DNA from 2 places in the Streptomyces sp. NPDC058880 genome. Region 1 is predicted to be linked to the other one. Evidence: predicted binding sites of a transcription regulator. Region 1 holds the regulator's gene; the other holds the start of a gene.
What was found. The regulator HrcA, encoded in region 1, represses chaperone genes, less so after heat shock. The targets are predictions, from matches to a motif close to TTNGCACTCNGNNNNNCNGAGTGCNAA.
Positions count from the first base shown of each region.

Region 2: groES (co-chaperone GroES) is a predicted target of HrcA. The motif match lies at 3,881-3,907, and genes of this name have one in related genera.

Region 1 covers NZ_JBHYMC010000022.1:61,856-69,225, forward strand. The annotation lists gene hemW (radical SAM family heme chaperone HemW) at 1-968, shown strand, start outside; gene ACFW2G_RS15640 (DUF3097 domain-containing protein) at 1,195-2,010, opposite strand; gene ACFW2G_RS15645 (MBL fold metallo-hydrolase) at 2,045-2,764, opposite strand; gene hrcA (heat-inducible transcriptional repressor HrcA) at 2,918-3,934, shown strand; gene dnaJ (molecular chaperone DnaJ) at 3,935-5,071, shown strand; gene ACFW2G_RS15660 (nitronate monooxygenase) at 5,229-6,320, shown strand; gene ACFW2G_RS15665 (16S rRNA (uracil(1498)-N(3))-methyltransferase) at 6,317-7,060, shown strand; gene ACFW2G_RS15670 (histidine triad nucleotide-binding protein) at 7,173-7,370, shown strand, end outside.
Region 2 covers NZ_JBHYMC010000014.1:78,431-85,800, reverse strand. The annotation lists gene ACFW2G_RS11395 (MOSC domain-containing protein) at 1-13, shown strand, start outside; gene ACFW2G_RS11390 (SDR family NAD(P)-dependent oxidoreductase) at 45-818, shown strand; gene ACFW2G_RS11385 (ester cyclase) at 914-1,624, shown strand; gene groL (chaperonin GroEL) at 1,689-3,317, opposite strand; gene groES (co-chaperone GroES) at 3,429-3,737, opposite strand; gene ACFW2G_RS11370 (hypothetical protein) at 3,995-4,444, shown strand; gene ACFW2G_RS11365 (response regulator transcription factor) at 4,629-5,309, shown strand; gene ACFW2G_RS11360 (sensor histidine kinase) at 5,302-6,681, shown strand; gene ACFW2G_RS11355 (LCP family protein) at 6,767-7,370, shown strand, end outside.

The DNA.
Region 1 (7,370 bases):
GGTCCGTCCGCACCGTCTTCGTCGGCGGCGGCACGCCGACGCTGCTGCCCGCCGGGGACCTCGTACAGATGCTCGCGGCGATCCGGGACGAGTTCGGCCTGGCCGACGACGCCGAGATCACCACGGAGGCCAATCCGGAGTCCGTGGACCCGGCCTACCTGGCGGAGCTGCGGGCCGGCGGCTTCAACCGGATCTCGTTCGGCATGCAGAGCGCCAAGCAGCACGTCCTGAAGGTCCTGGACCGCACCCACACACCCGGGCGCCCCGAGGCGTGCGTGGCGGAGGCCCGCGCGGCGGGCTTCGAGCACGTCAACCTCGACCTGATCTACGGCACCCCGGGCGAGACGGACCGGGACTGGCGCGACTCCCTCGCCGCCGCCCTCGGGGCCGGCCCGGACCACGTCAGTGCCTACGCGCTGATCGTCGAGGAGGGCACCCAGCTGGCCCGCCGGATCCGCCGCGGCGAGGTCCCCATGACGGACGACGACGTCCACGCCGACCGCTACCTGATCGCCGACGAGGTCATGGCCCAGGCGGGGTACTCCTGGTACGAGGTGTCGAACTGGGCCACCTCGGACGCCGGGCGCTGCCTGCACAACGAGCTGTACTGGCGCGGCGCCGACTGGTGGGGCGCCGGACCGGGGGCGCACTCGCATGTGGGCGGGGTGCGCTGGTGGAACGTCAAGCACCCCGGTGCCTACGCCGCCGCCCTCGCCGAGGGGCGCTCCCCGGGGGCGGGGCGCGAGCTGCTCTCGGCGGAGGACCGCCGCGTGGAGCGGATCCTGCTGGAGCTGCGCCTCGTGGACGGCGTCCCGCTGTCCCTGCTCGCCCCGGCCGGTCTGGCCGCTTCCCGCAAGGCCCTCGCCGACGAGCTGCTGGAGCCGGGCCCCTACGAGGCCGGGCGGGCCGTGCTGACCCTGCGTGGGCGGCTGCTGGCCGATGCGGTGGTGCGGGACCTGGTGGACTGATCACCCGCCGGGGTGAAGACCACCGGATCCTCGTTCGGACTGCCGCGCCGTCCCCGGGCCGCCGCCGACCCGTCGTCGCGCAGTGCGCCCCGCTGACGATCCCGGCCGGTCGGGGTAACGACGCCGTGGACCGCTCCCGGCCGGTCTCGGAGTGCGGCGAGCCGCTGCCGCCGGAACTGCTCGCCATCGAGCTGGACACGAGCGACTTCGGAAACCTTCGACGGCGTCAGGCCCCGCCGTCACCCGTGACGAAGTCGATGAGCTCCTCCACGCGGCCCAGCAGGGTCGGCTCCAGGTCCTTGTAGGAGCCCACCCGGGACAGGATGTGCTGCCAGGCGGCCCCGGTGTTCTCCGGCCAGCCCAGGGCGCGGCAGACGCCCGTCTTCCAGTCCTGGCCGCGCGGGACCACCGGCCATGCGGCGATGCCCAGCGCGGAGGGCTTCACGGCCTGCCAGACGTCCACGTACGGATGGCCGACCACCAGCACGTCGGGCGAGGTGGCGGCGACAGCGGCGGCGATACGGGACTCCTTCGAGCCCGGCACCAGGTGGTCCACCAGCACCCCCAGCCGGGCGTCCGGCGCCGGACCGAACTCCGCGACCACCGCGGGGAGGTCGTCGACGCCCTCCAGGTATTCGACCACGACGCCCTCGATGCGCAGGTCGTCGCCCCAGACCCGCTCCACCAGCTCGGCGTCGTGGCGGCCCTCCACGTAGATCCGGCCCGCCCGGGCCACCCGCGCCCGCGCGCCGGGGACGGCGATCGACCCCGATGCCGTCCGGGCCGGCGCCGACGGGCCCCGCGACGGGCGGACCAGGGTGACCACCGCGCCGTCCAGCAGGAAGGCCCGCGGCTCCATGGGGAACACCCGGCGCTTGCCGAACCGGTCCTCCAGGGTCACCGTCCCCGCCTCGCAGGCCACCACCGCGCCGCAGAAGTCCGTACCCGCCACCTCGACGACCAGGTCCGGGTCCGCGGCGACCTCCGGGACGGCCTTGGGGCGCTTCCACTGCGGGGTCAGGTCGGGGGAGTACTCGCGCATCCGGTCGACACTAGGAGAGCGGTGGCCCTCCCCGCTACGACACGCCGGAACGGGCCGCCAGTGTGGCGCGTTGCGCACGCACGAACCGCGCGTCGACCACTGCTCCGTGACCGGGTACGTACAGTGCGTCCTCGCCGCCCAGCGCCAGGAGCCGGTCCAGGGCCGCGGGCCACTGCCGCGGCACGGCGTCCGGGCCGGCCACCGGCTCGCCCGATTCCTCGACCAGGTCCCCGCAGAACACGGTCTCGCGGTCACCCGCGACGAAGACGGCCAGGTCGTGTCCGGTGTGCCCGGGCCCCACGTTGGCCAGCAGCACCTGCACCCCGCCCAGGTCCAGGGTCCACTCGCCCGACACCTGGTGGCCGGGCAGCACCAGGCGGTCCACCGCCTCGCTCGCCTCCGCCTGCGCGAGCCCGTGCCGCACCGCGTCCCGGCGCAGCTCCTCGCGGCCCGTGGCGAGCAGCGCGGCCAGCCCGACCGCGCCGAAGACCTGGGCCCCGGGGAAGGCGGACGCGCCCAGGACGTGATCGAAATGACCGTGCGTGAATGCGATATGGGTCACGCTCCGGCCCGTCAGTCGCTCGGCCTCGGCCCGCACCTCGGTGCCCTCGCGCACGCACGATCCGGGGTCGACGAGGAGGACGGACCCGTCCCCCACCACCAGTCCCACCGTGCAGTCCCACACCGGCAGACGCCGCCGGCCGGTCCTTGCGGTGAGCCGTTCCCAGCCCGCCTCTTCCCAATGCACGTCCATGCCGCGACGCTACCCTGGCGGGCCTCCCTTGCCACGGTCTCACCACCCGGCCGTACACTGAGCGGGGGATCTCTGGCACTCGAACGCACAGAGTGCCAACGAACGGCAGAACACGGCAGAACACGGCAACGGATCAGGCTGGAGGTGTGCGCGATGCTCAGCGAACGCAGACTCGAAGTGCTGCGCGCCATCGTCCAGGACTACGTCGGGACGGAGGAGCCGGTCGGCTCCAAGGCGCTCACCGAGCGGCACCGGCTCGGCGTCTCGCCCGCCACCGTGCGCAACGACATGGCGGTGCTGGAGGAAGAGGGCTACATCGCCCAGCCCCACACCAGCGCCGGCCGGATCCCCACCGACAAGGGCTACCGCCTCTTCGTCGACAAGCTCGCGGGGGTCAAGCCGCTGTCGACGCCCGAGCGTCGCGCCATCCAGAACTTCCTCGACGGGGCCGTCGACCTCGACGACGTCGTCGGCCGTACGGTGCGGCTGCTCGCGCAGCTCACCCGTCAGGTCGCGGTCGTGCAGTACCCCAGCCTGACCCGGTCGACCGTCCGGCACGTGGAGCTGCTCTCGCTCGCCCCCGCGCGGCTGATGCTCGTACTGATCACGGACACCGGGCGCGTCGAGCAGCGGCTCGTCGACTGCCCGAGCCCCTTCGGCGAGGCCTCGCTGGCCGACCTGCGGGCCCGGCTCAACAGCCGGGTCGTCGGCCGGCGCTTCACCGATGTCCCCCCGCTCGTCCAGGACCTCCCCGAGTCCTTCGAGGCCGAGGACCGGGGCACGGTGTCCACCGTGCTCTCGACGCTCCTCGAAACCCTGGTCGAGGAGGCGGAGGAGCGGCTGATGATCGGCGGTACCGCCAATCTCACCCGCTTCGGACACGATTTCCCCCTGACGATCAGGCCGGTGCTGGAGGCGCTGGAGGAGCAGGTCGTGCTCCTCAAGCTCCTCGGCGAGGCCAACGAGTCGGGAATGGCCGTAAGGATCGGGCACGAGAACGCCTACGAGGGGCTCAACTCCACGTCGGTCGTCTCGGTCGGTTACGGTTCGGGCGGCGAAACCGTCGCCAAACTCGGCGTGGTCGGACCGACCCGCATGGACTACCCCGGAACGATGGGAGCGGTACGCGCAGTGGCACGTTACGTCGGACAGATCCTGGCGGAGTCGTAAGTGGCCACGGACTACTACGCCGTTCTCGGCGTGCGCCGCGACGCATCGCAGGACGAGATCAAGAAGGCCTTCCGGCGCCTCGCGCGTGAACTCCACCCGGATGTGAATCCGGACCCGAAGACGCAGGAGCGCTTCAAGGAGATCAACGCGGCCTACGAGGTGCTGTCGGACCCGCAGAAGAAGCAGGTCTACGACCTCGGCGGCGACCCGCTGTCCTCCTCGGGCGGCGGCGGAGCCGGCGGATTCGGGGCGGGCGGCTTCGGCAACTTCTCCGACATCATGGACGCCTTCTTCGGCCAGGCCTCGCAGCGCGGACCGCGCTCGCGGACCCGGCGCGGCCAGGACGCCATGATCCGCCTCGACCTGGAGCTGGACGAGGCGGCCTTCGGGACGACCAAGGACATCCAGGTCGACACGGCCGTCGTCTGCACCACCTGCTCCGGTGAGGGCGCGGCCCCCGGGACCTCGGCGCAGACCTGCGACATGTGCCGTGGACGCGGTGAGGTCTCCCAGGTCACCCGGTCCTTCCTGGGCCAGGTCATGACCTCGCGCCCCTGCCCCCAGTGCCAGGGCTTCGGCACCGTCGTCCCGACCCCGTGCCACGAGTGCGCGGGCGACGGCCGGATCCGCTCCCGCCGCAGCCTCACGGTCAAGATCCCGGCCGGTGTGGAGAACGGCACCCGGATCCAGCTCGCGGGCGAGGGCGAGGTCGGCCCCGGCGGCGGCCCCGCCGGCGACCTGTACGTGGAGATCCACGAACTGGCGCACCCGACCTTCCAGCGGCGCGGGGACGACCTGCACTGCACCGTCACCATCCCGATGACGGCGGCCGCGCTCGGCACCAAATGTCCGCTGGAGACGTTGGACGGCCTGGAGGAGATCGACATCCGGCCCGGCACCGGGTCCGGCCAAGCGATCCCGCTGCACGGGCGCGGCGTCACCCACCTGCGCGGCGGCGGGCGCGGAGACCTGATCGTCCACGTCGAGGTCACCACCCCGACCAAGCTGGACGCCCAGCAGGAGGAACTGCTGCGCCAGCTGGCGAAGCTGCGCGGTGAGGAGCGGCCCATGGGCCAGTTCGCGCCGGGCCAGCAGGGCCTCTTCAGCCGTCTGAAGGATGCTTTCAACGGTCGCTGACCGCACGGCGGACGCCGCTTTCGAGCCCGGTCCGGGGACACCCCGGGCCGGGCTCTTCGCGTGCCCGCGAGGCCGGCCGTCCGCCCGCCGGGAACGGGACTATGCCAGGCGAATGCGGTGATTCGGCGCCCTGGGCGGGACGTGGCACGATGCAGCCATGTCCACCGCCGCGAACGGTCTCTCCCTCCATCCGATCGTGCAGGCTCCCATGGCCGGCGGCGCTTCCTGCCCGCCGCTCGTCGCCGCCGTGTGCGAGGCGGGCGCGCTGGGTTTCCTGGCCGGCGGCTACAAGACCGCCGACGGGATGTACCAGGAGATCAAGCAGGTGCGGGCGCTCACCCGGCACCGCTTCGGCGTCAACCTCTTCATGCCGCAGACCGGGTACGTCGACCCGGCCGCGGTGGAGGCGTACCGCGGGCAGCTGGCCGGCGAGGCCAGCTGGTACGAGATCTCGCTCGCCGAGGAGGACGTCATCGGCACCAGCGACGACGGCTACGACGCCAAGCTCGCCATCCTGCTGGAGGACCCGGTCCCGGTCGTGTCGTTCACCTTCGGCTGTCCCGCCCCCGAGGTCCTCGCCGCCCTGCGCAAGGCCGGGACCCACACCATCGTCACGGCGACCTCCGCCGAGGAGGCCCGCAGCGCCCAGCGGGCGGGCGCCGACGCCGTGTGCGTGCAGGGCGTCGAGGCGGGCGGCCACCAGGGCACCCACCGGGACGACCCGCAGACGGACGGCACGGCGGCGGTCGGACTGCTGGCGCTGGTGGCGCAGGTACGGGAGGCGGTCGCCCTGCCGATCGTCGCCGCGGGCGGGGTCATGCGCGGCGCGCAGATCGCCGCCCTGCTGGCGGCCGGCGCGGCGGCGGCGCAGCTCGGGACGGCCTTCCTGGCGTGTCCGGAGTCGGGCGCCGACCCCGTGCACAAGAAGGCGCTGACCGACCCGCTCTTCGTCCGGACGGAGCTGACCCGGGCCTTCTCCGGGAGGCCGGCGCGGGGGCTGGTCAACCGTTTCGTGCGGGAGCACGGCCCCTACGCCCCGGCCGCCTACCCCCAGGTCCACCACCTGACCTCGGGGCTGCGCAAGGCGGCCGCGGCGGCCGGCGACCCGCAGGGCATGGCCCTGTGGGCGGGCCAGGGGCACCGGCTCGCGCGGGCGCTGCCGGCGGCGCAGCTGGTGGAGGTACTGGCGGCCGAACTGGCGCAGGCACAGGCGATGTTGAAGGAAATGAAGATGAGGAGTGCGTCATGACGGCCCCGGTGTTCGTGGTCGAAGAGGTCCCCGCGGGGGCGGAGTTCGTCCTGGACGGCCCGGAGGGCCGGCACGCGGTGTCCGTGAAGCGGCTGAACCCGGGTGAGCAGGTGGTCCTGACGGACGGCCGCGGCGGCTGGGCGGAGGCGGTGGTCGAGGCGGCCGAGGGCAAGGACCGACTCGTCGTGGCGGTCGCCGCCGCCGGGCGGGAGGAGGAGCCCGCGCTGCGCATCACCGTGGTCCAGGCCCTGCCCAAGGGGGACCGGGGCGAGCTGGCCGTCGAGACCATGACCGAGACCGGCGTGGACGCGATCGTGCCCTGGCAGGCCTCGCGCTGCATCACGCAGTGGCGTGGCGACCGCGGGGCCAAGTCCCTCGCCAAGTGGCGGGCCACGGCCCGCGAGGCGGGCAAGCAGTCCCGCCGGGTCCGCTTCCCGGAGGTGGCCGAGGCCCTGTCCACGAAGCAGGTCGCGGCGCTGCTGGCGGACGCCGATCTGGCGATGGTCCTGCACGAGGACCGCGACACCCCCTCGCAGGCCCTGGCCACGGCCGAGCTGCCCGTCACCGGCTCCGTCGTCCTGGTGGTCGGCCCGGAGGGCGGGGTCTCCCCGGAGGAGCTCGCGGTCTTCGCCGCGGCGGGGGCGCACCCCTACCGCCTGGGCCGTTCTGTCCTGCGGACCTCCACGGCCGGCACCGCGGCCGTGGCGGTCCTGCTGGCCCGGACCGGACGCTGGGCCTGATCAAACGCTGGGCCTGACGGGACGCTGGGCCTGACCGGCCGGAACGCACGCCCGCCGCCGGCCCCGGCTGGATACGATGCCCAAACCGATCAACGTCACGGGAGGGTGCGCAATGGCCGGGGAACCGCAGGCCGACTGCCTGTTCTGCAAGATCGTCGAGGGGTCCATCCCGGCGACCGTGGTCCGGGAGACCGAAACCACCGTCGCCTTCCGGGACATCAACCCGCAGGCGCCCACACACGTGCTCGTCATCCCCAAAGTGCACTACCCCGACGCCGCGTCGCTCGCGGCCGCCGAGCCGGGCGTCGCC
Region 2 (7,370 bases), on a different contig from region 1:
CGGGGCGCGGTAGCGCCGTCACCCCGGGCGGCTAGGTTGCGCGTATGACGACTGCGTTGATTACGGGATCCACGGCGGGCATCGGCGCCGCCTTCGCCCGGCGGCTGGCCGCCCAGGGGCACAACCTCGTGCTGGTGGCGCGAGACGGCAAGCGCCTGGGCGAGCAGGCCACGGAGCTACACGACCTGCATGGAATCGAGGCCGAGGTGCTGGTCGCCGACCTGTCCTCCGACGAGGGCATCACGGCGGTCGAGAAGCGCCTGGACGACCGCACGCACCCGGTGGACCTGCTGGTCAACAACGCGGGATTCGGTAACAAGGGCCGCTACCTCGAGGTCTCCATGGCCGACGAGCTGACCATGCTGAAGGTGCACGTCGAGGCGGTGCTGCGGCTGACCTCGGCGGCGGCCGAGTCGATGCGCTCGCGCGGTCGCGGCGGTGTGATCAACGTGGCCTCGGTGGCCGCGTTCGTACCCCGCGGTACGTACGGCGCCAGCAAGGCCTGGGTCGTGCAGTTCACCCAGGGCGCGGCGCGGGACATGGCGGGGTCCGGGGTCCGGCTGATGGCGCTGTGCCCCGGCTTCGTACGGACGGAGTTCCACCAGCGCGCCGGCATGGGCACGGACAGCATCCCCGGCTGGATGTGGCTGGACGCCGACAAGCTGGTGGCGGCGGCGCTGGCCGATCTGGCGCGGGGGAAGACGGTGTCGATCCCGGACCCGCGGTACAAGGCGCTGATGGGTGTGGTGAAGCTGACGCCGCGCGGGCTGCTGGGCGGGGTGTCCTCGCGCACGGGCCGCAAGTACGGGCCCCAGTAGTGTTCGTGACCTGCGGGTAAGCCCTCACCCGAGCCGCCAAACTGGCTAAATCTCCCTAAAATGGACATGTTCCATCTCCACCGGGAGGCGACGCGATGACATTCGTACAGGTGATCGATTACGAGACCACGCGGTTCGATGAGATGAACGCGCTCATCGACCGCTGGGCGGAGCAGAGCAGCGGCAGGCGCACCGCCACGCACACGATGATCGGCCAGGACCGAGAGGCCCGGAACCACTACGTGGACATGGTGGAGTTCGCCTCGTACGAGGAGGCGATGAAGAACTCTCAGCTCCCCGAGACGGACCGGATGTTCCAGGAGATGGTGGCCCTCTGCGAGGGGATGCCCACGTTCGTGAACCTCGATGTGGTCCGGGACGAGCATCTCAACAAGCAGCTCGTGAACCGGGCGTTCAAGGAAGCCGTCGCGGGCGGCGACATGGGCGTCCTCGACGAGTGCTTCGCGGTGAACTACATCGACCACGACGCCAGCAAGGAGGAGTCAACCGTCATCGGACGCGAGAACATGCACGCCGACGTGGAGATGTGGCGCGCCGCCTTCGACATGACCTTCGAGCCGACGGCCCAGGTGGCCGAGGGCGACATGGTCACGACGGTGTGGAACTGGCGCGGCACCCACAAGGGAGAGTTCATGGGGGTCGCACCGACCGGCAAGACGTACGAGATGTCCGGGACCACGACCTTCCGGTGTCAGGACGGAGAGATCATCGAGGGCTGGTGGCACTACAACCCCGGAGCCCTGCAGCGGCAGATGGGCGGAACCGGATCGCCCTACGGAACCTGAATCCCGAACACGGGGAAGGCCCCGCTCCGCGACTGCGGAACGGGGCCTTCGACGTGGAACGCGATCAGTGGCTGTGGCCGTGACCGTGGCCGTGACCGGCGTCGCCCTCGTCCTCCGCCGGCTTCTCGACGACCAGGGTCTCGGTCGTGAGCAGCAGGGAGGCGATGGAGGCGGCGTTCTCCAGCGCGGAACGGGTGACCTTCACCGGGTCGATGACGCCGGCCTTGACCAGGTCGCCGTACTCGCCGGTGGCGGCGTTGAAGCCCTGGCCCTTGTCGAGCTCGGAGACCTTCGAGGTGATGACGTAGCCCTCAAGGCCCGCGTTCTCGGCGATCCAGCGCAGCGGCTCCACGGCGGCGCGGCGCACGACCGCGACACCGGTGGCCTCGTCGCCCGACAGGCCGAGGTTACCGTCGAGGACCTTGACCGCGTGGACGAGCGCGGAGCCACCGCCGGAGACGATGCCCTCCTCGACCGCGGCGCGGGTCGCGGAGATGGCGTCCTCCAGGCGGTGCTTCTTCTCCTTGAGCTCCACCTCGGTGGCGGCGCCGACCTTGATGACGCAGACGCCGCCGGCGAGCTTCGCCAGGCGCTCCTGCAGCTTCTCGCGGTCCCAGTCCGAGTCCGTGGCCTCGATCTCGGCCTTGATCTGGTTCACGCGGCCGAGGACCTCGTCGGAGCTGCCCGCGCCGTCGACGATGGTGGTGTCGTCCTTGGAGATGGTGACGCGGCGGGCGGAACCCAGTACGTCCAGACCGGCCTGGTCGAGCTTGAGGCCGACCTCCTCGGCGATGACGGTGGCACCGGTGAGGGTGGCCATGTCCTGCAGCATCGCCTTGCGGCGGTCACCGAAGCCCGGGGCCTTGACGGCCACCGCGTTGAAGGTGCCGCGGATCTTGTTGACGACGAGGGTGGAGAGCGCCTCGCCCTCGACGTCCTCGGCGATGATCAGCAGCGGCTTGGAGCCGCCCGCCTGGATGACCTTCTCCAGCAGCGGCAGGAGGTCCTGGATGGAGGAGATCTTGCCCTGGTTGATCAGGATGTACGGGTCGTCGAGGACGGCCTCCATACGCTCCTGGTCGGAGACCATGTACGGGGAGAGGTAGCCCTTGTCGAAGGCCATGCCCTCGGTGAACTCCAGCTCCAGGCCGAAGGTGTTGGACTCCTCGACGGTGATGACACCGTCCTTGCCGACCTTGTCCATCGCCTCGGCGATGAGCTCGCCGACCTGGGCGTCCTGCGCGGAGAGCGCGGCCACGGCGGCGATGTCGGACTTGTCCTCGATCGGGCGGGCGGTCGCGAGGAGGTCCTCGGAGACGGCCTTGACCGCGGCGTCGATGCCCTTCTTCAGGGCGGCCGGGGAAGCACCCGCGGCGACGTTGCGCAGACCCTCGCGGACCAGCGCCTGGGCCAGCACGGTGGCGGTGGTGGTGCCGTCACCCGCGATGTCGTTGGTCTTGGTCGCCACCTCCTTCACGAGCTGGGCGCCCAGGTTCTCGTACGGGTCGTCCAGCTCGACCTCGCGGGCGATGGTGACACCGTCGTTGGTGATGGTGGGGGCGCCGAACTTCTTGTCGATGACGACGTTGCGGCCCTTGGGGCCGATCGTCACCTTGACCGTGTCGGCAAGCTTGTTGACGCCGCGCTCGAGGGCGCGACGGGCGTCCTCGTCGAACTTCAGGATCTTCGCCATGGGAGCGGTTCAGCCCTCTCGAAAACTCGGGTTTAACGAGCTACGCCCCTCGCCGCCCGGCAATCAGCGGGGTGACCAGGGGCGTAGCTCAAAGCAGTGCTGTGAAGCGAATTACTTCTCGACGATCGCGAGCACGTCGCGAGCCGAGAGGACGAGGTACTCCTCGCCGCTGTACTTCACTTCGGTGCCGCCGTACTTGCTGTACAGCACGATGTCGCCGACGGTGACGTCCAGCGGGAGACGCTGGCCGTCCTCGAAGCGGCCCGGGCCGACCGCGAGGACGACGCCCTCCTGGGGCTTCTCCTTCGCGGTGTCCGGGATGACCAGGCCGGAGGCCGTGGTCTGCTCGGCGTCGAGCGGCTGGACCACGATGCGGTCCTCAAGCGGCTTGATGGCAACCTTGGAGCTGGCGGTCGTCACTGTCCGACCTCCCCCTTCGGAGATCCGGGGTTAACTGTCTGAGGTGGCGACCAGGTCGATCCGTCGTCGCGGGTGCCGGACCTGCCTGTCGCTGTGTTGGCACTCGCCGGGGGCGAGTGCCAGGTGCGAGACTATTCCGGCGATTAGCACTCGGTCAAGCGGAGTGCCAATTCCCGACCTCCCGGCGTTGCGCGGAGGCCGGTTCGATCCCCGAAACTCTCTTCGCGCATGCGTTCGAGATCACTCTTCTCCCGGACATGACCAGGACAAACTCCGGTGTGCGGTGGGTGCACGCCGTCCCGATCGCCATCGGGCTCGCCGTCGGGATCTGGATGTTCCACGCGGCCGTACCGCGGCTCATCATCCAGCTGACGGGAGTGGACGGCAGGTTCAGCGCCGAGCGGTGCGTGTGGGGCGACCCGAATTCCATGGGGGACCGCACGCTGACGTGCGCGGGCTCCTTCACCGCAGCCGACGGATCGTTCACTCTTCGCGGGATCGGGATCGACGGCGTCTTCGACGAGCGGCCGCAGGCTTCGGTCGCCGCCCGCGTCAGCGGGCCCGATGCCGACGGGGCCGTGCAGATGAGCATCCTCACCTCCCTCGCACCCATGGGCCTGGGCCTGACCGCCCTGGCCTTCCCGGCCTGGGCGTTGACGGCAGCCACCCGCGACGCCCTGTCCCGTGCGCGGCGGTCGCTGGCATGAATCCCCCTCCCCTGCGGGGTCGCTGCGCGGCTCGGCGGCGTCGGAAGACGGCGCCCCGCACACGCCGAGCCGAGGAGACGCCCCGGCGGCGGCCCCGCTCCCCGACCGGACCCACACCGCCCCGCCGAGCACCCCACAGGGGACCGGGTACGGCACAAGACGGGCGATATGTGACGCTTGAGCGGTGCGCATCCTCGTGGTCGAAGACGAAGAAGGCCTCGCCGAGTCCCTGCGGCGCGGCCTGTCCGCCGACGGGCACCTGGTCGACGTCGCACACGACGGCCACCGCGGCATGGACCTCGCCCTCGCCGGCGGCCCCTACGACGTCGTCCTGCTCGACCTGATGCTCCCGGGTCCCGGCGGGCACGCGATCTGTACCCGCATGCGCTCCCACGGCGACACCACCCCGGTCCTGATGCTCACCGCCAGGGACGGCGAGTACGACGAGGCCGAGGGCCTGGACGCAGGCGCCGACGACTACCTCACCAAGCCGTTCTCCTTCGTGGTCCTGGCCGCCCGGATCCGGGCGCTGGCCCGCCGCGCCGGAGCCTGTGACCGCGGCACCCTCCAGGCGGGCGACCTCGTCCTGGACCCGCGCGGCCGCCGCTGCCGCCGCGGCGACCGGGACATCGAGCTCACCGCCCGCGAACTCGGCGTGCTCGCCTGCCTGATGGAGCAGCCCGGCCGCGCCGTCGCCAAGCAGGACATCCTGGACGAGGTCTGGGACACCCCGCACGACATCGACCCGAACATCGTCGAGGTCTACGTCTCCTCGCTGCGCAAGAAGATCGACGCCCCCTTCGGACGCCGCTCGATCCTCACCGTCCACGGCACCGGCTACCGCATGGCGCCCGATGGTGGCTGAGCGGCGTCGCGGATCCGGCGAGACCCGGGCCGCCCGCCGCGGGCGGCCCGGCATCCGGGGGCGCACCGCCGCGGCCGCCGCCCTCGCCATGGCCGCCGTACTGGCCGCCGGCGGGCTCTGGATGCACGCCCTGCTGCGGGCCAACCTCCTCGACAACACCACCGGCCGGACCGAGCTCGCCGCCCTCAAAGCCGCCGCCCAGCTCGACGCCCGCACCCCGCCGCCCGGCGGGCGGCTGCCCGCGCCCGAGAACGGCGTGGACCTGGTCCTCGTACGGGACCCCGCCGGCCGGACCGTGGCCGCGACCGGCGGCGACCCGCGGCACACCCCCGACCTGGACGGCGCACCGCGCCCCGGCCCCGGGGAGGACTCCCGCTCGGCCGTACTCCCTCCCGAGCGTCCCGGCGGGCACCGGCGCGCGGTGGTCGCCGTCCCGGCGCCCGGCGGGAACACGGTGTACGCGATGACCGTCCTCGGCGACGTGGACGACGCGACCCGGGCCGTCGCCGTCGGCCTGCTCGCGGGCGCGCCCCCGCTGATCGCCTTCGCCGCGGCCCTGGCCTGGTGGGTGACCGGGCGCGCGCTGCGCCCGGTGGACGCCATCCGGACCGAACTGGCCTCGGTCACCGCCAGCGAGCTGGACCGGCGGGTCCCGGACCCGGGCGGGGCGGACGAGATCGCGCGGCTGGCGCGGACCGTCAACGCCACCCTCGACCGGCTGGAGCGCGCCGACGCCCGGCAGCGGCAGTTCACCGCGGACGCCTCGCACGAGCTGCGCAATCCGCTGGCGGCCGTACGGACCCGGCTTGAGGTGGCACTGGCGGCGGACCGCCCCGGCCGCGCGTCGGTCGCGGCGGCACTGGCCGAGACCGAGCGGCTCCAGCGGATCGCGGCGGACCTGTTGCTGCTGGCCCGCCTCGATGGCGGGCCGCCGCCCCGGACCGAGCCGGTGGACCTCGCACTACTGGCCGCGGAGGACCTGGCCCGCCGGGGTAGCGCCCGGGTCCCGCTACGGCTGCAGGCGCCGGCTCCCGTCCCGGCGGCCGGGGACCCGGCGCAGCTGGAGCGGGCGCTGGCCAACCTGGTGGACAACGCCCTGCGGCACGCCCGCTCGGAGGTCACCGTCCGGGCCGCCGTGGAGGACGGCTGGTCGGTGCTGGAGGTGACGGACGACGGGCCGGGGATTCCGGACGCGGACCGGCACCGCATCTTCGAGCGGTTCGTACGGCTGGACGCGGACCGCAGCCGGGCCGCCGGCGGCACCGGACTCGGCCTGGCCATCACCCGGGAGATCGCGCGGAAGCACGGGGGCGACGCACGCGCGCTGCCCGCACCGGCCGGGGGCGCGCGGCTGGTGCTGCGGATCCCGTAGCGGGGTCGGGGCGGGGCGACGGCCCTGAACGCCCCTTCAGGAACCTCAGGATTCCTTCAGCCGGTCTGCCCCAGCATCGACGGGCATGAGCGCGCACCGGAGGAAGACGACGACCCGACGCCGCCGACCGTCCCGACGCCGGCGGCTCGGCCGTACGCTGCTGGTCGCGGCCTGCGCGCTGGCGGTGACGGCCGGCGGGGGCGCCTGGTACCTCTACCGGGACCTGGCCTCCGAAATCGGCAGCTCCAAGGCCCTCGAAGGAGCCGAGAAGTCGAAGTTCGGCGACACCAACATCCTGCTCATCGGCCTGGACAGTCGCCGGGACCAGAATGGCGAGAAACTGCCGGAAGAGGTCCTCGACCAGCTGCACGCCGGCAGTTCGGACATCGGCGGCTACAACGCGAACACCCTGATCCTGCTCCACGTACCGGGGGACGGCAGCCGGGCGAAGGCCTTCTCGGTGCCGCGCGACGACTTCGTCGCGATACCCGGCCACGGCAAGGACAAGATCAAGAAGGCGTACGGGCTGGCGAAGGCCCGCAAGGAAGGGCAGCTCGCCGCACAGGGCGTGAAGGACTCCCGACAGCTGGAGCGGGAGGGCCGGGAGGCGGGACGGGCGGCCCAGATCGCGACGGTGCGCGACTTCCTGGGGGTCCCGGTCGACCACTTCGCCGAGCTGAACCTGGCCG